Regions from separate parts of the Halobacillus sp. K22 genome, predicted to be linked through region 1. Evidence: riboswitches for the same ligand, from Rfam matches in the RefSeq annotation. Region 1 holds a riboswitch; each other region holds the start of a gene.
What was found. A riboswitch is a leader RNA that binds a small molecule or an ion and turns the genes downstream of it on or off. The one in region 1 is predicted to bind thiamine pyrophosphate.

Region 1 (7,506 bases):
TTCAATTTATGAATATTGCTTTTTTTCTGCTGCCTAAAGAAAAAGTAGCCTATGTACTGGATACAGCCACTATGCGCCAGGCTTTAGAAAGGATGGAGTATCACTCCTACACGGCAATCCCTATCATTAACAAAAACGGAAACTACGTCGGCACACTCACAGAAGGGGATTTACTATGGAAACTTAAAAATGATCCTGACTTAAACTTTCAAAACATGCATAAAATCCCTTTAAAAGAGGTAAAAAACTACAGGAAAAATAGACCTGTATCCATAAATGCTGAAATGGAAGACATGCTGGGGCTTGCGGTAAACCAAAATTTTGTTCCTGTAGTGGATGACCAGCAAGTATTTATCGGCATCATCAGAAGGAAAGACATCATTGAGTATTTTAAATCATTGAACGATACAAATCAGAGAAAATAACTAGTAAGAGATTGTCATTCGTTCAATGTACTTGTTGGAGGAGGGATTGTAATGAAGAAAGAATTTGCCGTTATTGGTTTAGGTCGATTCGGCGGGAGTATTTGTCGAGAATTAAGTCGAGAAGGGATGCACGTACTGGCCCTGGACTTAGATGAGGATAAAGTAAATGAATACAGGGATATCGCTTCGCACGCCGTAATTGCTGATTCTACGGATGAAAATGTGTTAAGAGAACTAGGATTAAGAAACATAGATCATGTGATCGTTGCGATTGGTGATAATATTCAAGCAAGCATGCTGACTACATTAATCCTGGAAGAAATGGGCATCAAAAAAATTACGGTAAAAGCTCAAAATGATTATCATGAAAAGATTTTAAATAAAATCGGGGCCGATCATATCGTCCACCCGGAAAGAGATATGGGGAAAAGGATCGCCCACAATATTATTTCTAATAACATCCTTGATTATATTGAGCTTTCCGATGATCACAGTGTCGTTGAGGTAATCGCAGGGCGGAAGTTGAGTGGACAGACTCTCATCGATCTAGATATTCGCGCCTAATATGGCTGCAATGTCGTGGCGATCAAGAGAGGGAAAGAAATTAATGTTTCTCCAATGGCCACTGAAGAAATTGTGGAAGGCGACATTTTAATTGTTATCGGTGGGGACAAAGATATCAATCGATTCGAGAAGAACCTTATTGTTGATGACTGACCTGTAAATATTACAAGACTTCGAAAGCCTTAAAACAGCAGGTTTATCTTATAACCACTGTTTTAAGGCATTATTTAATGAAAAATTAGCGATCAACAAATCGTAAGCGAGGATTATTTCAAACCATACTTTTTTTAAAAAAGCCGCTCTATGTAATAACCCTATCAAACTTCGCTGATGATCGATTTTCCTTTTGTTTGATCATGATCAAGCCACTGCCACTCTTCGTGCAATTCTATCTTCCCTTCAGAGTTAAAGTGTGGAACCGATGCGCACTTGCCTCCCCGGATTTCATTGGATGTGTTCACATGATTATATCTGAATTCCAACGTATCATCATCATTTACTATTCCTATTAACTTCCCTTTAGCTACCTCTCCACCGGAGTAATCGGCATGGAGAATGTTCCCTTCTTGATAGTAGCGAAAATGTGTTTTAGAAGAAACTTCACCACTTTCCGTATTCTCTACGGATACAAATTGACGGTTATTATAATCTATCATTAAGTGTACCTCCTTGAAATTATGACTTTAAACACTACCATATTATTTGCAAAATTCCAATAATGGAGTAAGTAATTCATGATAATAACGATGAAAGCAGGATAATATCCATCCTTTATAGTATTAATAAATACAAGGATCTAACATTTTCGATCCTTGTCGTCCTTCCAATTTTTCTCAACCATCCTAGTTATCTAACGGACTTAAACGGGAAAATAACAGGTAAGGAACTAAATTTTCCAAGGAGGCATTTTAAATGGCAGAAGTATCTTCCATGCAGCAAGCCGTTGAGGTATTACGAGGTAAGGGACTTTCTAACCGGGACATCCTTAGCAACGTAGATAACAGCCATTTCCCGTTTGATGATGAAGAAGTGGTGATGACCTTTATTGATTTGCAAATTGAATGTTCCTCTGATAAAGATTTTAATAAATTAGTAGCTTACTTATATGATTGTGATGTGAAGGAAGAATAATCAAGTATGGCTGTTATTACGTCCTCATAACTCACCCAAATAAAAAGGAGGCAATCCTAATAGGATCGCCCCCTTTATTAAATATCACATCGTTCAACTATTAAGAAAACTTTCCCCATCCACCCACATCGTCTCATTGTAGGCCATGTCCCAGAACAAATACTCCAGTTTGCTTGTATGAATAAATATTTCTTCAAGGTGGGCTTTTTCCCTTTCAGGAAGATCGTCTGCAAGTTCGTTCATCAGCTCTTTTAAAGAGGCAGCCAGTTCAGCAAACTCTTCAGAAGCGTACATATCAATCCAGTCCCCGTAAAACTCATGCTTTTCATTCCGCTCAAGCTTATTTAATTCCGTACCGATCACATGATAACTCCACGTACAGGCAAGGACACAGGCGGTTACTTCTGCTTCTGAGCCCTGGTTGGCTTTACTTAGCATATAGCTCGTATAAGCGAGAAGTGTAGCTGCAGGTTCTGTATTTTCAAGCTCCTCCCGGCTGATTCCAATCTTTTCTGCATAGTTACGGTGAAGCTCCATTTCTTCAGATAACGTGGAATGAAGCAATTCAGAAAACATGGTCATGGTGTCCAGGCGTTTCGCTTTTACAGCCCCTAAGGCAAACACCCGGCAGTAGTCGATCAAATACAAATAATCCTGGCGCATAAAGAATTTGAATTTATCCAGCTCGAGACTGCCATCCCCGATTCCTTTCACAAAAGGATGATGCAGGTAAGACTCCCAGATTGGCTGTGCACTTCTATAAAGACGATCGGTAAACATTATTTCTCCTCCTTAAGGTTTATTTGTTGAAACCACAATCTTCTTTCCAAAATAAAAAGCCCGCCCCTTCAGAGAAGGAGCGGGCGTCATAAGTATCAATAGAACAAAATTCATCGGTCCGCTTCACTTCCCTCCGCTGGTATGATCCAGATCAGGTAATAAGGGTCAAAGCTTCTGCTTTTCTCAGCCAAACTCTATGGCTCCCCTAGTAAAAGTATGTTATAAAGTCGTTACTAACATTAGAACATAGGCGTAATAAAAGAACAAGTTTTCTCAAAGCTAAATTAAACGTGAGTTGTATTCCTCATGGAACTTAGAAAAAGTGGCAGCTTCCCCTTTAAGATTACTTCTTCTATTATGTTAGTGATTTTTTAAAAACATAACTAACTTTGTCATACTCCAGCTTATCCATATAAAAGCGATGGGCATCTGTGCGCTGTAATCCTGAGGACAAAGCCACACTCTCAAACCCATTTTCTTCTGCCCACGTATGTACGTAAGTAAGCAGCTTTTCCCCATATCCTTTCGATCGATAGCTTTGATCTGTGACTAAGTCACAAACCCAAACAAACCTCCCATAATAAAGCGTAGTCATCGGTTTAAAACCAGTTATCGCTACTACCTTACCACCTTGCATTAATGCAAGCATTCGATACCTATCTACTTCTCTAGCCTCTAATACTAATTCCAGATATGTATTTTCATCTAAATGGGGGCGCAATTGGCTCATAACAGGGAATCCTTGCAGTATTTCTTCACTAGACTTAAGCTCTTTCACAGTCACAGCATCCATTTATAAGTCCCCAGCCTTTCAGAAGTATTTCACATCATTTTACATGACCAGATGATACTAATAAACATTTTACGTGATTATTAAAATGAAAAAGCTGATCTCCATAAACTTCTCGTCTTCCAAAAACACTTTATTTTAATAAAAAGTCTTCAATGGCTTTCGTGATTTCGAATGGCTCCGTTTCTATATTGGAAGGGATGACGATTTTTAAATTCGAATCTGGATAGATAGAGGCTCTGAAGCTTACTCCAGGATCATAGCCCATGACGTGGTATTTGTGTGCATGGTCATTCTTTTGATTCACCCAGATTCCATAACCATAATGGACTTCTCCGTTCACCAGTACATGAGGATAAAGTAATTTTCGGGTAGTCCCTTCATTTATAAGCCTATAGTCAAATAATGCTTCCCACAACTTCATCATGTCAGGAGCTGTAACAAAAGCACCCCCATCAGAACCTCCCTTTTTAGGAATAGAATAAATATTCGTTCTCCACGTATTCTCCTTGTGGTTGTCAATATATCCTGCCGCTGTATTTCCAGGAAGCTGATCTAATGAAAAGTACCCCGACTCTTCCATGTTACACTTACTAAAGACTTCTGATTCTATATATTCTGTAAAACACCTTCCCGTTTGTTCCTCAATGATCAGCCCCAAAAGAATATATCCGGCATTGTTATAATGAAACCTTTCTCCAGGTGAGAATTTCATTGGATCTTCCTGAAATAAAGGCAGAAAATCTTTAAGAGAATTAATTTGGTAAACCGGGTAGCTCTTCCACAAGTCTTCATAATTCTGCATGACCTCTTCATCAAAGTAATCAGGGATACCGGAAGTATGAGTTAACAAATGGTGAATCGTAATTTCTTTATCAAAATTAGGCAAGTGTACACTCAGACATTCAGCTAGACGAGTATTGAAATCTAATAATCCTTCTTCTACTAATTGACTAATTCCGATAGCCGTAAATAACTTGCAGCCAGAGGCTATGCCAAAACGAGTGTTGCTTGTATTCAGCCGCTCTTCTCCTCGGTCTGCATAACCAAAGGATAAATCTGATAATATATGCCCACCCTGTTTCACATATACAACTCCTGAAAAGTTCATTTCATTGATCATGTTAGTGATGAGCTGGTTCAATTCTTTCATATTGTTCTCCCCCATATCGCTTGATGTAATTTAGGTTTGGCCACTTATTTTATTATTCCTATCAGTTCACTTCCCTGGTAAAGCGTTAAACCTAAAAACTTAGGTGTGCTATTTAAATCACTAATTCTTTCCTTGGCTATATCGTACGATTATTCTTCATTCCAAGGTTCAGAATTAAACACCTTAATATATAAATCAACACCATTTTCAATGTCCATCTTTGTAAAAGGTTTCACGTCAAACTTTATACCTGCAATCTCTCCCTTCACTCCTGTAAATTCACCCCTAAGGTCCCTGTGATATCAAGGTATTACTTGAAAATGTTATCAACAAATAACCTGAGTAGATTCCTATCAAAAAACTCCCATTGATTTAATAATGAATCAACGTTTATTCATACCAGGCCTTTACAGGTCTATCTTCAGGGAAACCATATAGTTCTCGATATTCCTTTCTTTCTTTTGTAAAATCAAACCACTGCTTGCTGCTCTCAGGATTGTTTGCATAGTTAATCACACAACGAATTTGATCTTCAACACAACTATCCGTCCATACACCTAACTGTTTTTCTAATTGGTCAAAAAGTTCAGCAGCATTCTTGTCCTTAATTTCAGATAATGAAAGAATACTCAACTTAAAAACCAGCTTCTCAGCTAATTTATAACCAATGGAAGGGACAGTTTGGAATTCAGCCAAACCTTTTAATACTTTTGCCTTGGAAAATGGAAAGTTTAACGTATTAGCTATTTGCTCCGTATCAATAGTATGAATCTCGCTTATTTTAATTTTTGATTTTTTAAGTTTTGATTTTTCCTCATTTGTGAGTGGCAATTTGATAGTGGAAGTCAAAAAACACTCCTCCTTTAATGTTAGCAATAGATATTTTATTAAATCTATCTGACCTAAATATATCTGTTCATCTAACTGTAACCAATCCTTATCACAATTACGAGAGAAACTAGTTCCGAAAATTAAAGCTGTGGGTAAGTTCCCTCTGTATATTATTTATCATTTACTATTATTAGACGTGAAGCGGATCACTTATATGAGAATAAATACTTACTAAACAGAAGAACTCTCTGATACAATAATCAAGAATATACCAAAAGAAGGATGATAATATGAAAAAGACTAAATACTTGGTTTTTGTACTTTTACTAGGTCTTCTTGTAGCTTGCTCCTCTAATAGTGAAGGTAAGACAAATGAAGAAGCCAACTCTAAAAGTGAGGCTTCTGGAAGCGAAGAAAATGAAACTTCGGAAGAATCGGAAACAGGAGAAAGTGTAGAAGTAGATGAAGGCCTAATGAATGTTGAAGTAACCCTTCCGTCATCTATGGTTGAGGGTGAAAGCATGGACGTAATCACCGAAGAAGCAAAAGAACAGGGCGTTAAAAAGGTTACGAAAAATGATAACGGTTCTGTCACTTATAAAATGTCAAAATCCGCTCACCAGGACTTGCTTGAAGAAGTGAAGGCCGGTATGGAAGAATCCATAACGGAAACGAAAAATGATGAAAACTTTGCTTCGATTAAAGATATCACTCACAACAATAACTTTACAGAGTTCACTATGATCGTTGACCGGGAGACTTACGAAAATAGTATGGATGTGTTTGCCACTATGTCGTTGGGTATGTCAGGGATGATGTATCAGGTTTTCGAGGGGAAAAATGAAGACGAGTACTCCGTTACCATAAACATAGAAGATGAAAGTTCTGGCGAAACAATTGATGAAGTTGTCTATCCAGACGCTCTTGAGAATATGGAAACTGAAGCTGAATAAACTATGAATGCTCGGCCGCTACTTCCAGTAGCGGCCTTTTGTTATTAGTTTACTTATTCTATATTCTCGTAATAAAAGTTCAGTATGGCAGCCTGCAAGCTCAAAAATACATGCTAGCTAGTATTACAGCTTAAAAGAACCAAACAGTACAATAACAATACGTATAAAACTTGAGCGATATTTAAAAGGAGTCAATTTAGTGTGAGTCAAAACCCTCCAGGTTTAAGCCGTTATCCACGACCAACCGTATCGTTCAGCTTTTTGTGATATTTGTCCTTCCACGTTTTCTCGTCCTTCATTAATTCGTCGCAGAACTCCGCTACGTCTTCACCCGTGAGGTCAGTGACTTTCCTCCCCTCCGCAGCACCTTGCTCGAAAAGGTCGAGAATTCCGCCAAAGATACGGCTGGTAGCCTTCCAGTCTGTGGGGCCACCCGCAGTCCACATGTACTTTTGGATCGCTTTATAAGCGTTGTAATACTCGCTTGGAAGTGCCTTCGCACGCGCCTCCATCGCTCTCCATTCTCGTTTGTCATCCAGACTTCCGATAATTTTTTCAAAAATACTCATATTCGTTTCTCCTTTTATAAATTTTTGGTTTTGAGTTCGTTAATTTTGCTTGATACGAATTCCCATTTTCTCCAAAAAGTTTCAAGGCGCTCATTCCCAGCTGCGTTGAGGGTATAAAATTTTCTTGGTGGCCCCATAGTGGATGGCTTTTTCTCGATGTCCACCAGATTATTTTTCTCAAGCCGCATGGTAATTGTATAAACGGTGCCTTCAACTACATCAGTGAAACCAAGTTCCCGCAGCTGTTGAGTGATTTCATAGCCGTACGTTTCGCCACGGCTGATGATCTCAAGCACACACCCCTCAAGAA
Region 2 (7,506 bases), on a different contig from region 1:
GGGTCATCAAAAGAGAAGGCGCCACATAACGCCAGTGACTGGTCATATTAGCCGGTCGTAAAAGCAGGAAGATCATAATCAAAGTCATAACGACCCCAAGACTTGCAATGAAAATATGAGAAGCTTGCACAGAGGAGAGGATAGCTCCTTCTCTATATAACAAGTCGGTCAAAGCTAACAGTTGGATATTAAATAAGTTGCTTCCCAGTATAGAACCAATTGCCATATTATAATTGGCCAATCTGAAGGCAGCGTACACAGCTACTAGCTCAGGCAGGGAAGTAGATGCTGCTATTAAAAAACTCCCGACAAAGCTTGCATCAAGTCCTGAGGCTTCAGCCATCCGGTCACCTGAAATCGATAAGGCACTACCAGAAATGAAAACAATGACTGACGCAATAATAAAGCCGATAACTGCTGCTCGCAGCGAGTAATCTTTAGTCAGTCCTTCCACTTCTTGATCGGACTCTCCTCCAGATATAAATTTCATACTGAAGATATAAAGCATTACGATAACGATCATCTCAATACCCACTCCAAAAATCTCGATGGAACCGGGCATCCAAAGTGAAAAAATAATTATAAGAAGGAAAAATAACCCGATAGAAGCCGACGGAATATTTTCCTTATTATTCACTTTTTGAAATAATCGTTGTCTTCTATAGATGATATCCATACTCGCAAGGATGAGAAGATTAAATACATTACTCCCCAGCATATTTCCCACCGCTATATCTGGATTGTCAATATAGACAGCTGTTAAACTTGTTGTTAATTCTGGGAGTGAAGTAGCTCCAGCAATTAAAAATGTACCTACAGCAGCTCCGCTTAAGGAAGATTTCTTGCTAATGACGTCTCCGAATTGGTTGAGGTATACAGCACTAACCACCACGATAGCTGCAGCAAGGATGAATATAAAGTAAATCATAGCGTTCTCCTTTCCGCCAGAACATAAAAAAGACCCTGGCACAAAAAATAAATTGTACCAAGGTCTTGCGTACTAAGCAGAACTTAGCCCAATGAACCAGGTATTAAAAATACCGTATTGACGGTTCACCAGCCGATATCCGGTCGCTACTCCCCTTGTTACTATTAATATAGCTTGAGCAGAACAAAGAGTCAAAGATTAAGTGTTTTCACAATGAAAAATTAATAAATCATAATTCTTCCAATGATTCTCTTTACTCATCACATCTTTAGAAGCATATTTTTTCTATGTGAAACCTGTATAATATTGGAATTTATAAAGAGCGATGTTATACTGAATTTAAATAAATATTAAATAAGCTCTACTAGGGGTGCCTTCGGGCTGAGACAATTACATTTGAACCCTAGAACCTGATCTGGACGATACCAGCGTAGGAAAGTAGAGGGTATAGCATATGTACTTACAAATTATTGCTATAGAACCGCTTCCCTATGGGGGAGCGGTTTTTTTATGCAGGAGCTGGTAAATTTTCTTTTTAAGTTAAGTTCCGAGTCTGAAAAATTAACTTTGTGCCCCTGCCACGTGAGGGGGCACGGCAAGCGAATTCATTTATGTTCACCGTAAACTAATATCTCAATAATAAGTGTTAAACCATTCGGCCCTATATCGTCACTAACCCAAAATAAAAATCGACAATAATGAACAGAGACTAAGGAAAAGGAAGTGTGATGGTGTGACTCGTGAACTTCATATACTTTCCAATGGAAAAAAAGAGTTAGCAGAATTCTTCCACATGGCCCAGTTGATCCAATCAGCTGCCACGGTCATTCACCTTCGTGAAAAGCATCGTTCAGAAAAAGAAATAGAGGAGTGGCTCTCCACTCTTATCCAACATGGAATACCATTGACAAAAATTATTGTGAATTCTTATTACCAGGCAGCGGGGAGGTGGGGAGCAGGAGGAGTACAGCTGCCCGGAGACGCACCCTCTCCGGGAACGGTGAAAAGCCTCTATCCTGACCTTAGAGTCGGCTGTTCGATACATGGGTTGGAAGAGGGGATCCAAAAAGAGCAGGAAGGTGCTGATTATCTTCTCTTTGGTAATATCTATCAGACACAGAGCAAGGAAGGGCTTGGGGGGAAGGGTGTGAAATCGTTAGAAGTATTAACAGAAGCGATTTCGATACCAGTGATAGCAATTGGAGGAATTCAACTGTCGAATTTGAGAAAAGTGCTTCAAACCAATGTATCAGGAGTAGCAGTTATGTCTTCCATTTGTGAAGCGCACGACCCAGAGCTAACAGCCTCAAGGTTTCAAGCAAGCATTCAAAGGAGTGGATATTATGCCTAAGAAATACGATACGGTTATTCTTGGTGGAGGGATCATAGGCTGTTCCACAGCTTTCTATCTATCGAAGAAAGGGCAGCGGGTTTTGGTCCTGGAAAAAGGCAGCATAGGAAACCAAGCTTCCAGTGCAGCTGCAGGAATGCTAGGAGTCCAAGCGGAAATGGATGAGGACAGCCCTATGTTCGAACTAGCGCGCACCAGTCGAGGGATGTTTTCGGAGTTATCAGTAGAATTAAAAGATATAACTGGAATCGACATTGGGCTTTTACAAAAGGGAATGATGAAATTGGCTTTTACAGAAGCACAGTTGGATCGTTATCAGGAAATTGCGGCGAATCAAATGAAAAAAGGAGAAAAAGCATTATGTAAAAATAAAGAGGAATTACTCGAATTGGAACCATGCCTAACTGATTCGGTAGTTGGAGGTATGTTGTTTCCTGAAGAAGGGCACGTGTCCGCTCCTGATCTTACTCAAGCCTTTGCACGTGCAGCAGCTGTAAACGGAGTGACTTTTCGTGAATCTACGGATGTGTACAAATTAATGCGCAAACAAAATCAAGTGATAGGGGCAGCTACAGACGGGGGAGCTTTTTATGCAGATGCCGTTATAGTGGCTGCAGGTGCATGGAGTCAGCGTTTCTTATCTGAGGAAGGACAGGCACTGTATCCTGTAAAGGGAGAAGCACTAGCCGTTAAAACTAAGAGACCACTACTAAATAAAACCATTTTTACGGATGACTGCTATCTTGTCCCTAAAAAAGGCGGGGAAATTATTATTGGAGCGACGACTACTCCTTATACATTTGACAAGCGGGTAACCATAGAGGGAATAGAAGGCTTGATCCAAAAAGCCAAACGACTCCTGCCTTTATTAGGGGGAGCAGAAATTGAGCGCATGTGGGCTGGAACAAGACCTATGACTAGAGACGAACTGCCGGTTCTGGGAAAGCATCCAGAGTGGGAAGGCTTATACTTTAGTACAGGGCATTATCGTAACGGAATATTATTAAGTCCAGTTACTGGGAAACTGTTAGCAGATCTTATTACAGGAGAATCGAATCTTATTACGGATATTTCAGCTTTTTCTCCTGCTCGTTTTCAAAACCATAGGGAGGTGGCTTCGGTATGAAACTAGTTATTAATGGTGATGAAATGAGGGTACCGGATGACGTGAAGAACGTGGAGCAGTTATTATTGCATTTCAAATTAAATAATAAGGCTGCGATTGTCGAGCGAAATCAAGCTATTGTGGAAAAATCGTTATACGCTGAGGAAGCTATAATGAATGAAGACCGAATTGAAATTGTTCATTTTGTAGGAGGAGGATGAGGAAATGTTAACCATAGCTAATCGTAATTTTAATTCAAGGTTGTTGCTGGGTACCGGAAAATATCCTGATTATACCACTCAAAAGCAAGCAGTAGAAATTTCAGAAGCCGAAATCTTAACCTTTTCCGTTCGCCGGATGAATATCTTTGAAGCAGATCAGCCCAATTTCTTAGAAATGATTGATACGGATCAGTACACGCTCCTTCCCAACACGGCAGGAGCAAAAACGGCAGAGGAAGCAGTAAGAACCGCCAAACTTGCTAAAGCATCTGGATTATGCGATATGATAAAGGTAGAAGTTATTGGCGATGAGCGTACTTTGCTTCCTGATCCAATTGAAACGTTGAGAGCTTCTGAGATACTATTGGAAGAAGGCTTTATTGTGTTACCTTATACTTCGGATGATGTTATGCTCGCAAGAAGGCTCCAAGACTTAGGTGTTCATGCAGTGATGCCAGGGGCTTCGCCTATTGGTTCTGGCCAAGGAATTCTCAACCCGTTAAACTTACAATTAATTATAGAGCAGTCAGTAGTTCCGGTTATTGTGGATGCGGGTATAGGTTCACCTGCAGATGCAGCACAGGCGATGGAAATTGGAGCTGACGGTGTTTTACTCAATACGGCTGTGTCTCAAGCGGAGGACCCTGTAAAAATGGCCCTGGCGATGAAGCTCTCTATCGAGGGAGGCCGATTAGGTTATGAATCTGGGAGAATACCTAAGAAAACTTACGCGACAGCAAGCAGTCCTATGGAAGGAATGAGCATTGGTTGAAGGAAAGATATTCTAGACAAGTCTTATTTTCACCTATAGGTGAAAATGGACAGCGTAAACTAAGTGAAAAGCATGTGCTCTTGATTGGAGCAGGAGCTTTAGGGACAAGTAATGCTGAAATGCTAGTTCGTGCAGGTATTGGAAAAATAACGGTAGTCGATCGCGATTATGTCGAATGGAGCAATCTGCAGCGTCAACAGTTGTTCACAGAGAAGGATGCGGCTGAGCGTATTCCAAAAGCAGTAGCTGCAGCTGAGCGATTGAAGGAAGTAAATTCAGAAATTGATATATCAGGTAAGATTATGGATGTTTCGATTTATGAAATTCCTGAACTGGTGGAAGGAGTAGACGTAATTATTGATGCTACCGATAATTTTGAAACCAGAATGCTTCTTAATGATACTTCCCAAAAATATCAAATCCCTTGGATTTATGGAGCCTGCACTGGCAGTTACGGCCTCTCATATACGGTAGTTCCTGGCCAAACGCCATGTTTTTCATGTTTATTAGGCTCTGTTCCCTTAGGAGGGGAAACGTGTGATACCGTTGGGATTATCAGTCCAGCTGTTCAAATTGTCGCTGCCTATCAAAGTACGGAAGCATTGAAACTTCTAGTAGAAGATTTTAAATCCCTTAGAAAAAACCTGTTTTTCTTCGATATTTGGAGAAACCAACAGTCAACCATTAAGGTGGAAAAATTAAAAAAAGAGGATTGTCCTTCGTGCGGTCAGGCAGCCACTTATCCTAATCTCGACCCAGTAAACTTATCTAGAACCGCAGTGTTGTGCGGACGGGACACAGTACAAATCCGTCCAGCAAACAAGAAAAGTAGAAATCTGAATGACCTGTCCGATAGGCTTCAAGACATTGAAGATGGGAAAGTAGAAGCTAATTCATTTCTTGTGAATCTTACGATAGAAGACCGACGGCTGGTGGCTTTTCAGGACGGACGAGTGCTCGTCCATGGTACGAAAGATGTAATCGAAGCTAAATCCCTTTATAACCGCTATATTGGAGGCTGACCTTAATTTTTTAAAGAACGCTCTCTTACATGGAGAGCGTTTTTTATTGAACAGAGAGAAGGATTATTAAGTCTGGAAATAGAAAATAAGATTATAGTTGGGAAATGAGCTCAAAAAGGTAACCAATCCTGTCGACTAATATCGTAAAGTTTGTTTCAATAATTTGAGCAAAAGTTTCTGACTAAAGAGCAGTAAAGAAACACTCTGAAGCAATAAGCAATATAATTTTAGAGGTCACTCCACTGAATAGATCCAGCGATGTACTATCTTATCAGAGAATATACCTGACTTAAATGTGATGGATAGTTCACTGAATCACCTCTTGTTGTTCGCTGCACCTCTTAGGATTTAAGCTTCTCAGCAAAAGCCCCGATTCGTTCAAATAAATGAAGCGCAAAAGCACTCTAATACTTGCATGGGATCTTTTCTACTCTACTTTCTTTTCACTTAGCGACCGTTTAGTGTTTCAACTCCTATTTCTCCAGGAAAAAGGAACGAGCCCCTTTCACAGAATGGAGATCAGAAAATTAAGGTTAACCTTTAAACGCAAACAATAAAGATATAGGTTTGATGAGTGCTCTTTAATGTTTTTTGATGAAGTTATAAGAATTATACCGGAAGTATGAAAATAAAGAGTTAACTATAGCCTAAAGGGTTGGACAGGTGGTCAAAAATGCCCAAATGGAAACAAATGAGGGATATATTTCTAAAGGAGGAAGTCTATTCAGTAGAGAAAAAAGGGGTGGCAATTCTAGGCATTGTAATCATTGCGCTCTTACATTCGTTTACAGAAACTACATTAGATGAGAGCGTAGCAATTATTATAGCAGCCTCACTGATGAGTGGTTATTCCATTATGAAAATGAGACGAAAGGAAAGAAGATTCGAGTTTTCAGTAGTTTTTATTCTAAGTCTGTTACTACTTGCCTGGGGGTTTTACACGATCTTAGGGGCAATAATTTCTGGCTTCTCCTATTAAATAAGAACAGCGTAAATCAATTCTATATGTTTAAAGATTTTAGCCAAGAGGCTTTATCCATTTATTTTATCTTTTATACAATATAAGAAAAGTTAGGGGAGATCCCAAATATGGCAAGGAATCTACTCAGGGTTGGCACGGTCTATCTGCCTGTTCAACAGGTAGATGAAGCGGCAGAATGGTATGTAGATAAATTGGATGCGCATGTGACGTATAAGGATGAAAACAAAGCCATTGTTAATATGGCGAATCTGAGTTTCTTTCTAATAAAAGCAAAGGAAAAAGAAACAGCCAATTTTATTGACGAGGCTGGGGAAGAGTGTTTTTCTTTGACCTTTGAAGTGAATGGCGTTGAGGAGCTTGAAGTACTTTATAACGAATTGGCTGCTCTTGGAGTTCAAGTGGGACCATTTGAAAACAGAGGCCATGCAGGCAAAAACTTTATTTTTTACGATGCAGACGGAAACATGTTTGATGTATGGAGTGAATTGAGTTCGGTATTTAAAGAAAAGTTTGATATTGGTTGAATAGAAAATGAAAACATCCCTTCAAGCTATGGAAGGGATGTTTTCATTTTCTATTCAGTTAGGATGTTCATATAATTTAAATTGAAATCACTTTTCTAATTCTGGGAATGACGTTGAGTGAAAAAATTTTTTGCAAAAACCGCTATCTCAAGCTTTTCGATCGTATTCCAATAATGATTCAGTACATTTTCCTCTTTAGGGTTTATTTTTTTCTTAACTAGTGCAAACATGGCCATATCCTTGAACCAATCTCCCTCTTCCGCAGAAGAATGAATCCAATCTTTCCAAGCATCTTCCAGGTTAGGACTGTATATGCGCGGGCTGTTTTTATTCAAATCAACTGGCGTATGAGGGAGCATTTGATTAGGACCGGGGGCTGTATTTTTCACCTTAGTAAATAAAAGAGGCCAATAATCATGACGAGAGCCCGTATGAGGATACTGCTCTGTCCAAGTGATGATTTGATTCAGACGGCTTTTTATGGAATAAAGATCGAGATAAAGTTTTTTTCCTAATAGAATGCGATCTTCTAATGAAGAGAAATGGTGGACGGTGCCTCCTATTAAGTTTGTTTTTTTAATCCCTGGAGTTTGATAAGGAA
Region 3 (7,506 bases), on a different contig from region 1:
TTCCCCTTTATATTAAAAACTTCTTTTCTATGATCCAGTATATCGTGATGAATTATCTTGAAGTCAAGGAATATAGCTTCTGAATAAGCAGCTTAGTCCCAGACCTTGAGGATTTTTCATAAGATTCATATTACGCAATAGGGCCGGATTGTGTAAGACTCAGTTTCGAGATATCGGGTTACAGTGAAGGTCCTGCGGGGGACGATTCGCTTTCCGTGGGCATGTGCTGAGCCTCCTCGAGCTACGCTCTCCGGGGTCTCACCGATCATGTTTATCCCACAGGAGTCTTCATCGTCCCCCTCCGGACCTTGCTGAAATAAGATACTCGAAATCATGGGGGATACCTCTTGTATAGACAGCATGTACAAAATGCTATAAGCTTCTGTTTCTCCATAGATTTCATCGAAAAACCCTGGTACAGCTTGATTTAACCAACAGCTACACTTCTAAAGAAGGGGCCGTTCTTCATAACCATGTTGGGTTGATGGGGAAATGGCGAGACTCCCATGGGAGAAGGGACTAGGTGAGATCCCGCAGAGAGTGAAACGAGCGAGGAAGCTCATGGTAAAAGGAGGATCGACTAAGGTCGTCACGTCCTGTGGCAACGTCGATCGACCCTACGTCGTGTAGGGCCATAGGAAAGCGAGTTATTTCCCCACCAACCCTTATCCATATTACGTAACGGACCTAACTATGTAGAAATCAAGTCTTCAAGTAATGGGAGCTTAACCTTAAAATCATCGCGGAACTTTAAAAGAGCCAAATAAAAAAGCTTAGAGGAATGGCTCTAAGCTTTACTTATTTCATAAAGTGAGTTTGGATTCGCGTTTTTGGAAATCCACATCCTGGTAATATGTGTTTTTAACCAAGGCATTGGGTCCGAGACATTCAACAGCCGGGCAATGACAGTTTAAACTTTTTGCTGTGCTCGACTCCAGCCAGTTTTCAAACGCTTCCGGAAGGGAAGTGTGCTGTATGTTCCCAAGACCAGCTTCATCTGCAAAGTCTGTGACGATGATATCTCCGCTGAATATATTGACGTTTAACCTGGAACGGCCGTCTGGATCATTACGGACAGTTACATTTTTCTCCCGGTATAAGCGTTTTAGCATATCAAGGTCTTCCTGAGAGGAACTGCAAGGATAATAAGGAAGTGTTCCGAATAACATCCACATGTTTTCGTTCCTGTGGTCCAGCAGTCGATTGATTCCTTTGCGCATATCGTCAAGGCTTAAAGTTTCAAGGCTGCTCGCAAAATCTACAGGGTACATTGGATGCACCTCATGCCTGGCACATTTCATCTCGTTCACGTGGTCGTGAATGGCTTCCAGGTAAGGGAAGGTACGCCGGTTAAGCATGGTTTCGGCGGATACCATCACGCCTTCATCGGAAAGGCGCTGGGAGTTTTCAACCATCCGGTCGAAATACATTTTACGATTATCTTCTGAAGGCTTTCTTTCCATACGGGCAAAACCGGTATGTATAAATTCTTCGATGGTGCCCCAATTATGGGAAATGTGCAGCACATCCAGGTATGGAATGATCGGGAGGTACCTTTTATAAGGCAAGGTTAAATTTGAATTGATCTGGGTCCTGACACCGCGGCTGTGTGCATACTTTAACAGCGGCAGTACATATTGGTCTACTGATTTTTTGGACATCATAGGCTCCCCGCCTGTAATGCTAAGCGTTCGTAAGTGAGGAATTTCATTCAGACGTTTAAGTATCATGTCGATGCGCAGTGCATCTGGATCTTTATCTTGGAGTGTGTACCCGACCGCGCAGTGTTCACATCTCATATTGCACAATGTTGTAGTGGTAAATTCTATATTAGAAAGTGTCATTTTTCCGTGCTCTTTTACATCCATATAGGCTTCCCATGGGTCGTATGATGGTGTGAGCTGGCGAAGCGTAGTATTGTTTTCTGACATTATAGGAAACTTCCTTTCTGTGATACGTTTCGATCTGAGTCAAACCTATCCTATTCTAACACTAATTCGTTCCCAACCCCCAGGATTCCTTTATAAAAAGACTCCGTAAAACATCCGTGCCGATATTAAAGTAAAGCTCCCGTTTCTTTAAGACTCAGTTTCGAGATAACTCGGGTCCATTGCCAGAAAAAGGAGGGGGCGGCTACGGAAACAACTCGCTTTCCTGCGGGGGGACTGGCAAGCCTCCTCAGTCGTTACCACTCCTTGTGGGGTCTCGCCTCGCTCCTTCTCCCGCGGGAGTCTCGTCGTTTCCTCCGCCACACCAACGATATCTAATGAACGGACCCTGCTATAGAAGACAGGAGCCAAGCTTTATCTGCCTCAAATGCTTCTATAACAGGATTTCTATACGTAAAAAATCAAGGTGGATTATAGATGATCCTGGTTCATGGGATGGTGTTTATGCAGAGAATTTTGAGCTCTCAATGATCGCAAAGGGGCGGAAGGGAACGGCGAAGACTCCTGCGGGATGAACATGATCGGTGAGATCCCGGAAGGCGAAGCCTGAGGAAGCTCACCACATGCCCGCGGAAAGCGAGTCGTTCCCTGGAGCCCCTTTCTCTACAAAATATCTCGAAACTGAGTCTTCAACTATACGGCCCGATTGCGCAATAAGGGTCTTATGAAAATCAGCAATAAACTTTAACATGGCCATTAAAAAAAGGGGAAAATGATCGTTTTATCGAATTTTAAACAGACGCTGATTAGGAGGCGATTGAATGAAAAAAACGGTATTAATTACGGGTGCTTCTAGCGGCTTTGGTTTTCAAACCGCCGTAAAGTGCGCTGAAAAAGGATTTCACGTGATAGCCACAATGAGAAATATGGATAAAGCCAAGGCATTTTTTTCAGGAGATATAGACGAAGAAATCACTCGCCGAATTGAAATTTGGCCGCTTGATGTGACCGATTCTTTCTCATTATTTGAATTCGAGAATCGAGTGCAGCAGGCTGAACGCATTGATATATTAGTCAACAACGCCGGTTATGCTTTGGGTGGATTTGTTGAACAAGTTCCTATCGAAGCGTACCGACGTCAATTTGAAACAAACGTATTTGGTGTAATTCGCGTAACACAAGCCGTCCTGCCAATTATGAGACGCCAGAAAAGCGGAAAGATCATGAATGTCAGTAGTGTGAGTGGTTTAATCGGCTTTCCGGGATTATCCGCCTATGTTGCATCCAAACATGCACTTGAAGGGTTTTCCGAGAGTCTGCGGCTCGAAATGAAACCATTTGGAGTCGATGTGGCTCTCATTGAGCCTGGATCCTACCAAACGAATATTTGGTCATCTGGAATGGAGCTTCCTGAGGAGACCCACAACCCTGAATCACCATACGCCGATTATATGAAAGATCTTTGGAAAGCTATGCAGCAGGGGAAACGGAGTGACCCTGGCGATGTGTCCCGGTTAATGACTAAGCTGGCTGATAAGGACAGCCTATCCAGACTTCGGTATCCGATTGGCCCCGGTGTCCGGTTAAATATTGCCTTGAAAAGGATTCTTCCCTGGTCATGGCTTGAAAAGCTGATTCTGAGTCAAATACGATCCTCCTAGTTTCGTAATCCAAAATATGGGTAACAGTACAGAAGGAAATGAAAGGGGAGATCGGTCATGGCAGAACAACCAATTATATTAAAAGGAGCAGAGGAAATCCGCTTCGAAGGTAATGAAGTAGGTATCCTCATTTCTCATGGATTTACTGGAACCACTCAAAGCATGAGGCCGCTGGCGGAAGCTTATGCTAGGGAAGGATATACCGTTTTCGGTCCGCGATTAAAAGGCCACGGAACTACACCTGAAGATATGGAAACCACGACCTATGAGGACTGGATCGAGTCCGTAGAAGATGGCTATCATTGGCTGAAAGAACGCTGCGACATGATTTTTGTGGTCGGTTTATCCATGGGGGGTACATTAGCTCTTCATATCGCTGAAAAATTTCCAGATATTAAAGGCGTCATTCCTATTAATGCGGCTATAAAAATCCCGGCAATGGAAGGAACAGTCGCCATGGAAGAGCGTTTTATAGATGCCATTGGTTCCGATATTAAAAATCCGGAAGTGGAAGAACTGGCTTATGAGAGAACGCCTGTAAGTTCAGTAAATCAGCTGCTTACCTTAATGACCCGGGTTGAAGAAGGTCTTTCAGGTGTGCATTGTCCGATTTTAATATTTGTTTCGGATGAAGACCATGTGGTTCCACCTCATAACTCAGAGATGATCTTTGATTCCGTTTTTTCAGAGCACAAAGAAATTGTTCATTTAGAAAATAGCTACCATGTGGCTACGCTTGATCACGACCAGGATCTAATTATAGAGAGAAGTCTTGAATTCTTTGAAATGTATGCAAAGACAATGGGATAACTCTCCGACTTTCAGGGGCGCTAAGACAGATTAGTTGAAACTTAAAAGTAAATCTACTATAATATGGAATATATCAAGAAAAGTAACGGTATAAAGCCTTCAAGGGGAGCCTTCCGGCTGAGAGTGAACGATGTTCAGACCCTTAGAACCTGTCAGTTAATACTGACGCAGGGATGGCGGCTTTTTTGATGGTGCAATGCAGTCGGGAATCCTCCATCAGGAAGCTTCCCTTTTGGCATTGCTTTTTTTGTGTCTTTAAAAGGAGAGGATACAATGCAAAACAGAAGAGTACTATTTATGGTAGAGGTGGCGATTTTCTCAGCACTTGCCATCTTGCTCGATATAATTCCGTTTTTATCCTTTAAGCTGTGGGCTCAGGGCGGATCAATATCATTCGCTATGGTGCCGGTCTTTATTATGGCCTTCCGCTGGGGTGTGAGAGGCGGAGTGTTAACCGGATTGTTACTGGGCTTCTATCAAATCCTGACTGGAGCCATAATCATTACCCCCGTTCAAACCATTATCGACTATATATTGGCTTTTGCCGTCATCGGCCTTGCTGGAGTGGTAGCCAAACCGCTATGGCATTCGATAAAAGAGAATCATAAAAAGTCGTTAGTCATGTGGATAGCTCTCGGCTGTCTCATTGGCAGCTCCCTTAGATTTATTGGCCACTTTATTGCCGGTATCATATTTTACGGGAAGTTTGCACCAGAAGGGCAGCCGGTTTGGTTATATTCCCTGCTCTATAACGGTGGTTATATGCTGCCTGCATTTATCCTGAGCGCCCTGGTGGTCAGTTTACTATTTGTTAAGCGTCCAAAGTTAATTATCAGATAATGAAACCCTGACTAGAGTCCCTCTCTCTAGTCAGGGTTTTTTAGGTGTATTAACCTATTATTTACCAGGTTTGAGCCAAAAGGATTAGGGCTAAACTGTAAAGTGTTTAAAAAAGGGGGGGTAAAATGTGAAAAAACTAAAGAAATTACATAAAAGCAAGGTCTTTTGGATTATATTGGCATTTATAACTATTCTTTCAATTACGATCGGTTATCATACATCCTGGAAGGCACTTCCTGAGGGAGTTTCTTATCAGGGAGATGTCCATTCCATGGATGATATCGAATTCTTTTATGATCTGACTTACGAAAATGAATCAGGGGAAACGGTGTACGATCGGCAAATCTTTCAAGAGTTAAACAACACGATCGCTGAAGCTGATGACTTTATTGTCGCAGATATGTTTTTATTTAATGGTTATACGAATGGAAAGAACGACTTTCCTGCGATCTCAGAAAATCTGGTAAATGCGATTGTTCGGCAGAAAGAAGAAGTTCCTGATCTTAAAGTTGTGTTTATTACCGATCAGATTAACACGATTTATGGGTCCTATGAGTCTGAGACCATCCGCCGTTTGGAGGATGCGGGAGTCGATGTTGTGTTAACCAACCTGAATCAGCTGCGAGATTCCAATCCTGTCTACTCCAGCATCTGGCGTTTGTTTTTTTCCTGGACAGGTACAGACGGTGAAGGCTGGATCGGTAATCCTCTGGCTATAGAGGCTCCCGATGTTACCCTCCGGTCCTATTTAAAATTGTTAAATATTAAAGCCAACCATAGAAAGCTGCTTGTTACGGAGGATGCCGCCATGGTTTCAACAGCTAATCCTCATGATGCCAGCGGCTACCACGAAAACGCAGCGTTCAAAATGGAAGGGCCAATTATTAAAGATATCTTAGAGGCAGAGGAAGCAGTAGTTAATTATTCTGGAGAAGCCGATTTCCCTGAGTATGAAAACCGCTCCTGGGAGAAGCAGGAGGGTAATTTGAGCGCACAGTTTGTAACGGAAGGAAAAATCTATCGCTCGATACAAAAAGAATTGAAAAAAGCGGGAGATGGCGATGAAGTATGGCTCGGCATATATTACTTGTCGGACCGAAATATCATCGACCTTCTGGACAGGGCGGCAGACCGTGGCGCGACGGTTAATATTGTCATGGACCCGAACAAAAAATCCTTTGGCCACGAGAAGCCAGGGCTTCCTAATTTACCGGTAGCAGCGGAAATGGAGCGGCTTGGAAATAACAACATTAACTTACGGTGGTATGATGTAAATATTGAACAGTACCATACAAAAATGCTGTATATTAATAAAGGCAGCGATAGTGTAATCATCGGCGGTTCTGCGAATTACACCCGGCGTAACCTGGCGAATTTGAATCTGGAAGCGGATGTAGTTATTAAAGGAAATTCAGACGAGGATATTTTTCAAGAAGTAGATCAGTATTTTGAACGGATTTGGAGTAATGAGAGCGGGAATTACACAGCGGATTATGAGGAATATCAAGGGAATCTAACTCTTGTTCGCTACATTACCTATCATTTGCAAAAATGGACCTGGTTTACTACCTATTAAAAAAAGCTCACTGACAGCATCAGTGAGCTTTTTACTTTTATTTAGTCTAAAATACCTGAAGATTTCTCCTGATCGGTCAGGATAAGAAGAACTTTACCTTCATCCATATCTTCTTCATATTCTTCAGCTTCAGTTTCTGAAAAGCCCATTTCCTGAAGTTTTGTTCTTAATTCGTCCCCTTGCTTACTGAAAATGTTGCTGATGATATTGGTGAAATCCTGCTCGGAAAACCCGATCGTATTTGCATCCACATTATTAGCAATACGATTAGTACGGTCGTCATCATGGGAAAGAATGTAAATATCTTTTGGATGGATACCATTATCTTGTAATTTTTTAACGTCTGTCATTAATTTTTCATCATTGCTATATTCACGAATCATTGGTTTCATTAGTCTCAGCTCCTCTTTTCTATAATGATGTACAGTAGTAGTAATACCCGTTGATTTATTATAGAAACATAGGAATGTTCTCAAATTTTTTTAAGAAGGAATTATCAGGGCAGGGGTCGAAAGAGTACGGAATGGAGGGAAAAATATGCATATAAATAAATCTAATATTATTGCCACCTTTTCCATCGCCGGACATGATCCGAAGACGGGAGAGTTAGGAGTGGCTGTACAGTCGAAGTTTCTAGGAGTAGGTTCGGTGGTCCCGTGGGCCAAAGCAGGAGTGGGAGCTATTGCTACCCAGGCTTTTGCTAACCCGTCCTACGGGCCGAATGGACTCG
Region 4 (7,506 bases), on a different contig from region 1:
CGTGAAACGATGGAGAAAGCTGTTGAGAAACGTTTGCTCGCCGACGTAGAGGTTGGCGTTCTGCTGAGCGGTGGACTGGACAGCAGTTTAATAGCCGCGATCGCTAAACGATACCATAAAGGGTTATCTCCGCTTAAATCTTTTTGTGTGGGAGCGGAAGGCAGTGCTGATGTGATCAATGCGCGAAAAGTAGCCGAAGCAATTGGAACGGACCATTATGAATATATTTATACTCAGGAAGAACTGGTAGCGGCTGTAGAGGATGTAATCTACCATTTAGAGTCTTATGAACCATCCTTAGTCAGAAGTGCGATTCCGAACTATTTCGTATCGAAATTAGCATCTGAACACGTGAAAGTGATCCTTTCAGGTGAAGGAGCTGATGAGCTGTTCGCAGGTTACGCCTACATGGAGAGATTTCAGGATACAGCTTCGCTCAATAAAGAAATCATCCGCATCTTAAATACCCTTCATCATGTAAATCTGCAGCGTGCGGACAGAATGAGCATGGCGCATTCGCTTGAACTTCGAGTTCCATTTCTTGATATGGAAGTTGTAGAGAATGCCTTGAAAATTCCAGCGGGTCTCAAGATTCATAAGAAAGACCGAATGGAGAAATGGCTTCTCAGAAAATCATTTGATGGCGTGCTCCCTGAAGAAGTGCTTTGGAGAAAGAAAGCAGAATTCTCTGAAGGAAGCGGAGCGTTGGATCTACTGGATGCGCATGCTGAAGATAGCATCACGGATGAGGAATTGACCCGTATTCAGGAGAACACGACGGTAGAGATCCGCTCAAAGCAGGAAGCTTTTTACTATCGAATATTCAAAAAGCATTTCCCTGGAGAAAATATGCTTCAGACGGTAGGGAAATGGGCTACTGCGTAGGGTATATCTTTTTAAAACCGTAAATAATCCCGGTTAATCATAAAAGTAGTAAAGAAGCATAGAAAACTTTCTAAGCTTCTCAACCTGGAGAGAACCCCCCTGGTTTTCTCCAGGTTATTTTTTTTGCAGGCGTAGTATTTTACAAGAAGCTTATTCAAAAATAGGGCCGGATTGTGGAAGACTCGATTTCGAGATATTTTGTAGAGAAAGGGACTCCAGGGAACGGCTCGCTTTCCGCGGGCATGTGGTGAGCTTCCTCAGGCTTAGCCTTCCGGGATCTCACCGATCATGTTCATCCCGCAGGAGTCTTCGCCGTTCCCTTCCGCCCCTTTGCGATTATTGAGAGCTCAAAAGTTTTTGCATAAACGCCTTCCAATGAACAAGGACCATCTATAATTCCCACTGGTCTTTACGTGTGTTTAATTGTAGAAACCCAGTTATATAAGCATTTGAGGCAAATGCAGCATGGCTTCTTTCTCTTATAGCAGGGTCCGTTCACTAGATATCGTGGGGCGGCGGAGGAAACGAGGAGACTCCCGCGGGAGAAGGAGCTAGGCGAGACCCCACAAGGAGTGGTAACGACTGAGGAGGCTAGCCAGTTCCCCCGCAGGAAAGCGAGTTGTTTCCGTAGCCGCCCCCACCCTTTTTTTGGCAATGGACCCGAGTTATCTCGAAACTGAGTCTTCCACAAACGGGAGCTTATCTTTAACATGTAACTCGGGGATTTATTCAAAGAAAAATGTGGATTATTGTTTTTTCCTGACAGACTCTTTTATGAGAGGCTTACTATCAACTATAATAAGAATTACCAACAAAAAATATCAGAAAAATCAGAATCGCAGTCTCATATATTAAGAAAAAGGGGGACGGGCTGGTGGAGCATCCATTATTGCCGTTTAGAGAGGTCTGGAAAGCAAAGAAACGTATAAGAGAGGTAATTAATGGTCCAACGCCTTTAATTTATTCTGAGCACCTCTCCCATCATGTAGGCGCACATATCTATTTAAAGCTTGAGCACCTTCATCCCACCGGATCATTTAAGCTGAGGGGAGCTGCGAACAAAATCCTCTCTCTAACACAGGAGGAAAAAGAAAAAGGAGTCGCTACTTTTTCTACGGGAAACCATGGAATTGCTGTCTCTTATGTGGCCGGACAATCTAACATTCCATGTATCGTCTGTATATCCAATCGTGTCCCCGCTGCTAAAGTAGATCGTTTGAAGCGCCTGGGAGCTCAAGTAGAGGTGGTTGGAGAAAGTCAGGATGATGCTGAAGCCCGCTGCTATGAACTTCAGAGAGAGGCCGGTATGACCGTGATCAAACCTTTTGATGATCAGGAAGTAATCGCAGGTCAAGGAACCATTGGACTTGAAATTATGGAGCAGTGTCCGGAGGTGGATCAGGCGATTATCCCTTTATCAGGGGGAGGGTTACTATCAGGTATTGGTGCTTCTTTAAAGGCTATTGACTCTGCTATTCAAATCACCGGGGTATCGATGGAAAAATCAGCGGTTATGTATGAGAGTTTGTTAAAGGGCGAGCCGGTCACCCTTAAAGAAGAAGACACGCTTGCAGATAGTCTGCTTGGCGGTCTTGGTCCTAATAATGAGTACACCTTTCCATTAACACAGACTTTTTTAGACGAAGCAAAATTGGTTTCTGAAGAATCGATCGGTAACGGGATCTTATTCATGCTGACCCACCATAAAATGGCGGTGGAAGGCGCTGCAGCAGCAGGGATCGGCTGGCTGCTTAACGAAAAGACTTCGACGGGTAGCCATGTCGTGCTGGTTGTCAGCGGAAACAACATCGACCAACACACCATCAATCACTTAATTAAGAATCAATAGGGCAGGAGTGAGGCGAATGGGAGTAACAGTGGAAGATGTGCTGCAGTTACCTATCTTTAAAGAGGCAAAGGTTTTAACTAAGACCACAGATAAACCCGTACAATGGATATCCGTGATCGAGACCCCCGTTGAAAATTTTGTGAGGAACAATGAATTTGTACTGAGCACCGGGGTGGGATGTGGAGAAGATATACCGAAGCTTGAGGAATATGTAAAGGATGTTATTCGTGCAGACGCTTCAGCTCTCGCTTTTGCTACCGGACGATATCTTTACAAAATACCAGACCGTATTCTGCGATTAGCTGAGGAACACGATTTTATCATCATGGAAATACCATGGGAGGTGAGGTTCGGAGATATTCTGCAGGATGTTCTTCGTTTAATAAGTGAAGAAAAGCAGACCGGGCAGCAGCGGGCCGAAACCATCCGCCAGGAATTAATTAATTGTGTATTGAACGGCAAAGGATTGCAGGAAATTACTACGATTCTTTATGAAAACACTCACATTCCTGCTGCTATCAGTGATCATAATAAACAAATCAGGGCTAATCAGCAGTTCGACCGTTATTTTCTAGACGTGTTGAACGGAAAAGAAAACGAAGCATTTCAATTGGTATCTCCAGAGCCTTTTAGCGATCATCCATTAGTCCATTACATTGAAAAATATGAGATTGGTCCACATTTTTGCTATCAGCTGACGATCCTTTCGAATTACAAAAAGCAAGGATATCTGTTGTTTAAGCCAGAGGATGACCATGAATTGACATGGGTGGATTTATCGATTTTAGAGCATACACTTACGGCCTGCGCTTTATATTTTGTGAAAGAAAACGCCATTGAAATGACCGAAATCCGGTTGAAGGATAACTTTCTGCTTGAACTTGCCAAAACTGAAGTCGATATCGATAAGTCGCTGCTGGCGAAAGCCCACCTCCTTGGTTATGACTTAGAGAAGCCGTATGCGTGTCTGGTAGGAGATATTCGTTTTAAAAAACAGATTGATGGACCCGTAGGTTCAGAGGAGCATTCAGTCCAATCTTCGTCCATGCACAGCCGGAACTACTATATTCAAAAGGAAGTGACACATGCGGGGGATATGCTGAAGCGGCAGACGATGACCACGTTTGATGAAGGGGAAGTTATTGTTTATATAGAGGCGGATTCCAAGACATACCCGGAGACGGCTAATCAATTTCTGGATCTCGTGGAGCGGCGCCTTCACGAATTACTTGCCGGTATTACGATCTCCTGGGGAATTTCCTGCCATAAAGACGGTCTGTATACCTTCCACCAGAGCTATGAAGAAGCGGCTACCGCTTTAAATATCGGACGTCAAAAACATGAAGACGGAGATCGTACTTTTTTCAGTGATACCCGTATGAACCGCTTGTTAATGGCTCTTTCACACGAAAAGGAAATTGAATATATTGTCCATAATACGTTGGAAAAACTGATTGAATATGATCAACGAAGACAGACGGACTTAATTCATACGTTCATTGTTTATAACAAATACAACAGTAACGTAAGCCAGACAGCACGTGCCTTAAATCTGCACCGCCAGTCATTGCTGCATCGCTTAAGGAATATTGAACACTTAACAGGGCTTTCTTTATTGGATGCAGATGACCTTTTCCTCCTGGAGCTCAGTGTACGTTTATGGATGTTGAAGAAAATTGAAAAATGAGCGCTCCTTCTGCAGAGGAGCCGCTCATTTTATTCGTTATCGATCAGCAACCATTGTTTCTATTTCCTCGTTACTAGAATCAAGTCTAGTTAGTTGGACCTCCCATTTATCTTCTTCTTCACGATACAAAATCAGCTTTACGGCTAACAGTTTGTCACCCTGGATTTCCATTAAAGCTTTTGACAGAGCCTCGGGAGCTTCCATGTCTGCGCCCTCTACTTGGCTCATTTCAAGAACCGTCACCTGCTCTGCTTCAGCCTGAGTGGGGAAGGATTCACGAACTCCACCTTTCACCCACACTTCTACTTGTTTACCTACCCAGCGGTCTTTAGGAGCATCGGAGACCCACATTGCATTAGGATTGCTGTCTGAATCAGAATCCAGGGGAGCCACCACTAGAATTTGGTCCTCTTTCTGTTCCATAACAAATCCGGTAATTTCAGGAGGAGACGGGTTTTCTTGCTCTGGTGGTTCTTTAGGTTGACTATCGGAATTAGAAGTTGGTGCAGCTGCACACCCGGTCAGAATCATAGTTATAATAAACATGCATGCCAAAGCTCTCATAAACTTGCCTGCCTTTCTATTATTTTTTGAATAAATTACCATGACATCTATCAATAACTTTGTTATAGTAAAAAACAACCAAGTGAATCTATGATTATAACTACTAGGGGAGCCTGAATGGGCTGAGAGGAAAGCAAAGAAGCATTCCGACTCTTAACGAACCTGATCTGGTTAACACCAGCGGAGGGAAGTAGTCTACTATTTATTAGACATTACCCTTATAAGTCAGGTCCTTCCCGGGATCTGGCTTTTTGTTTTTCCCCTACGGAAGGGAGGACAGACATGAACAAAACGAGATTACTAACGACAATGGCTGCATTCATTGCGATTGGAACACTTGGTGCCCAGCTGCTCTGGTTTCCAGCAGGAGTTGCAAAGGCTTATCCAGTCCAGCATGCAGTAAATGTGATGGCAGCTGTGACACTTGGTCCATTACCGGCTGTAACCATAGCTTTTATGATCGGTTTATTACGCCTCCTCCTCGGATTAGGTACACTGCTCGCGTTTCCTGGAGGAATGATCGGTGCTTTTCTTGCGGGTATTTTATACAAATGGGTTCAAAATAGAATGGCAGCAGTTGCCGGTGAAGTGCTTGGTACAGGAGTCATTGGAGCCTTATTCGCTGTTCCTTATGCAAATATACTGATGGGCAGCTCGTCTGGAGCTCTGGTATTTCTACCATCCTTCTTGGTCAGCAGCATATCAGGTGCCATGATAGGATGGATCATCGTTTCAAGAGTTAAATTGGAAAAATATATCTTACAACCATAATACACGGAAACTACTAGGGGCGCGAGTGTTCGCTGAGATAAGGAAATAAATTCCTTGGTCCCTTACCACCTGATCTGGATCATGCCAGCGGAGGGAAGTAGTAAGCAGCCTCACCCCCTTCCCCCCCTTAGTAGCTTCCGAATAAATCAGGAGGCATTTTCATGTCATTTACAGAACAGTTAAGACAAGAAAACCACGATATTTTCGAAAGAATTTTTCACCATCCATTTGTTGAAGGAATTGGAAATGGTCGTCTTCCCTCAGAATCTATAGCTCACTATATAAAAGCAGATTACGAGTATTTAAATGCGTTTATGCACATTTATGGAATTGCGATTTCCAAGTCCACTGAACGTGAAGATATTCAATACTTTAACGAACAGGTCAATTTCATCCTTCATAGTGAAGTGCACCCCCATCATAATTTGTGCGAGTATATCGGCATTCGGTATGAAGATCTTCAGGGTTATCCGCTTCCTCCAACCGCTGATCATTATGTGAAACATATGATGTACCATGCTCAAATGGGAGGTCTTGGTGAAATTATTGCCGCACTCCTTCCTTGTCCCTGGACTTATTTAGAAATAGGAAGATATTTGATGGAGGAGTATGAGCCTGACAAAGATCATCCTTTTTATCCCTGGATAAAATTCTATGCCGAAAGCGAGATGCAAATTCTCACGGATCATTTACGAAGCCGGCTGGATCATTTTGCTGAACAGGCTTCAGAAAAAGAACTCAGCCGTATAAGGGATGCGTATCGGAAAAGCTGTCAGCTGGAATGGTCTTTTTGGGAAATGGCTTATACCTGTGAAGGATGGATTGAAGGAAAGGCGGTGGATGTTAAATGAACCACGTTCCATGCGCATTGACTATTGCGGGCACAGATCCAAGCGGAGGAGCAGGTATCCAGGCTGATTTAAAGACATTCCAGGAATTAAAATGCTACGGGATGTCTGTGATCACATCTGCCGTTGCTCAAAACACCACAGGTGTAAAGGACATTCACCACCTCCCTATTGAATTCCTGGAAAAACAACTTCAGTCGATTTCTGAGGATATGCCAGTTCATGCTTTAAAAACAGGAATGGTCGCTCAAAAAGATATGATGAAAGCAATAGCTAATTGGATTCCGGAGACCAACGCTTTATATGTAATGGATCCCGTTATGATTTCTCAAAGTGGTGATTCCTTAAGTGAAGAAGAATCAAGGGAAGTATTACGAAATCATCTGCTTCCTTTGACGACTTTAGTAACCCCCAACATCCCGGAAGCGGAAGAGATAACTGGGAATAGAATTGAAACTGAGGAAGATATGAAAGAGGCGGCTGAAGCTATCGTCAAGAATTTCGGAGCAGGTGCAGCCTTAGTGAAAGGCGGACACAGGGAAGGGTCAGCCATTGATTTTTTATTTGATGGAAATGAGATCCACACCTTCGAGTCAGCTCGCATTAATACAAAAAACACTCACGGGACCGGCTGCACGTACTCCGCAGCGATTACTGCCTACCTGGCACAGGGCCTCTCGTTAGTTGAAGCTGTAAAACAAGCTAAATATTTTGTAACGGAAGCGATTCGGTATTCCTTCGACCTTGGGCATGGAAGCGGGCCGACCAATCATTTTGCTACTCGTGAGGAGGTTTCTAACAAATGGATGTAAATATCATTAAGGAAGTACGGCAAAAGCAGCCGCTGATTCACCATATTACGAACCAGGTGGTCATGAACTTCAGCGCAAACGGTTTACTTG

Region 2: it holds a riboswitch for thiamine pyrophosphate, as region 1 does, so the genes downstream of both, ACTWPM_RS00240 (thiamine phosphate synthase) here and tenA (thiaminase II) in region 1, are expected to answer to the same signal.
Region 3: it holds a riboswitch for thiamine pyrophosphate, as region 1 does, so the genes downstream of both, thiT (energy-coupled thiamine transporter ThiT) here and tenA (thiaminase II) in region 1, are expected to answer to the same signal.
Region 4: it holds a riboswitch for thiamine pyrophosphate, as region 1 does, so the genes downstream of both, thiW (energy coupling factor transporter S component ThiW) here and tenA (thiaminase II) in region 1, are expected to answer to the same signal.

The regions. Positions count from the first base shown of each region.
Region 1 is NZ_JBQQCN010000002.1:148,679-156,184, forward strand. Features, by position in the region: gene ACTWPM_RS02410 (CBS domain-containing protein) at 9-425, shown strand; partial or broken gene ACTWPM_RS02415 (potassium channel family protein) at 477-1,142, shown strand; gene ACTWPM_RS02420 (n-acetylglutamate synthase) at 1,307-1,645, opposite strand; gene ACTWPM_RS02425 (hypothetical protein) at 1,902-2,120, shown strand; gene tenA (thiaminase II) at 2,214-2,900, opposite strand; TPP riboswitch at 3,012-3,117, opposite strand; gene ACTWPM_RS02435 (GNAT family N-acetyltransferase) at 3,256-3,693, opposite strand; gene ACTWPM_RS02440 (serine hydrolase domain-containing protein) at 3,824-4,843, opposite strand; gene ACTWPM_RS02445 (helix-hairpin-helix domain-containing protein) at 5,234-5,692, opposite strand; gene ACTWPM_RS02450 (hypothetical protein) at 5,965-6,627, shown strand; gene ACTWPM_RS02455 (DUF1048 domain-containing protein) at 6,858-7,196, opposite strand; gene ACTWPM_RS02460 (PadR family transcriptional regulator) at 7,211-7,506, opposite strand, start outside.
Region 2 is NZ_JBQQCN010000001.1:43,327-50,832, reverse strand. Features, by position in the region: gene ACTWPM_RS00245 (sodium:calcium antiporter) at 1-928, opposite strand, end outside; TPP riboswitch at 1,285-1,382, shown strand; gene ACTWPM_RS00240 (thiamine phosphate synthase) at 1,662-2,279, shown strand; gene thiO (glycine oxidase ThiO) at 2,272-3,405, shown strand; gene thiS (sulfur carrier protein ThiS) at 3,402-3,605, shown strand; gene ACTWPM_RS00225 (thiazole synthase) at 3,610-4,377, shown strand; gene ACTWPM_RS00220 (thiazole biosynthesis adenylyltransferase ThiF) at 4,374-5,399, shown strand; gene ACTWPM_RS00215 (hypothetical protein) at 6,073-6,378, shown strand; gene ACTWPM_RS00210 (VOC family protein) at 6,489-6,905, shown strand; gene ACTWPM_RS00205 (DUF2515 domain-containing protein) at 7,001-7,506, opposite strand, start outside.
Region 3 is NZ_JBQQCN010000003.1:100,566-108,071, forward strand. Features, by position in the region: gene yfkAB (radical SAM/CxCxxxxC motif protein YfkAB) at 804-1,931, opposite strand; gene ACTWPM_RS03570 (SDR family oxidoreductase) at 2,711-3,550, shown strand; gene ACTWPM_RS03575 (alpha/beta hydrolase) at 3,608-4,360, shown strand; TPP riboswitch at 4,453-4,551, shown strand; gene thiT (energy-coupled thiamine transporter ThiT) at 4,634-5,200, shown strand; gene ACTWPM_RS03585 (phospholipase D family protein) at 5,328-6,776, shown strand; gene ACTWPM_RS03590 (general stress protein) at 6,818-7,168, opposite strand; gene ACTWPM_RS03595 (DUF1028 domain-containing protein) at 7,314-7,506, shown strand, end outside.
Region 4 is NZ_JBQQCN010000017.1:52,577-60,082, forward strand. Features, by position in the region: gene asnB (asparagine synthase B) at 1-885, shown strand, start outside; gene ACTWPM_RS13100 (pyridoxal-phosphate dependent enzyme) at 1,760-2,734, shown strand; gene ACTWPM_RS13105 (PucR family transcriptional regulator) at 2,751-4,421, shown strand; gene ACTWPM_RS13110 (DUF3221 domain-containing protein) at 4,458-4,985, opposite strand; TPP riboswitch at 5,081-5,191, shown strand; gene thiW (energy coupling factor transporter S component ThiW) at 5,268-5,756, shown strand; TPP riboswitch at 5,762-5,869, shown strand; gene tenA (thiaminase II) at 5,918-6,607, shown strand; gene thiD (bifunctional hydroxymethylpyrimidine kinase/phosphomethylpyrimidine kinase) at 6,604-7,416, shown strand; gene thiM (hydroxyethylthiazole kinase) at 7,407-7,506, shown strand, end outside.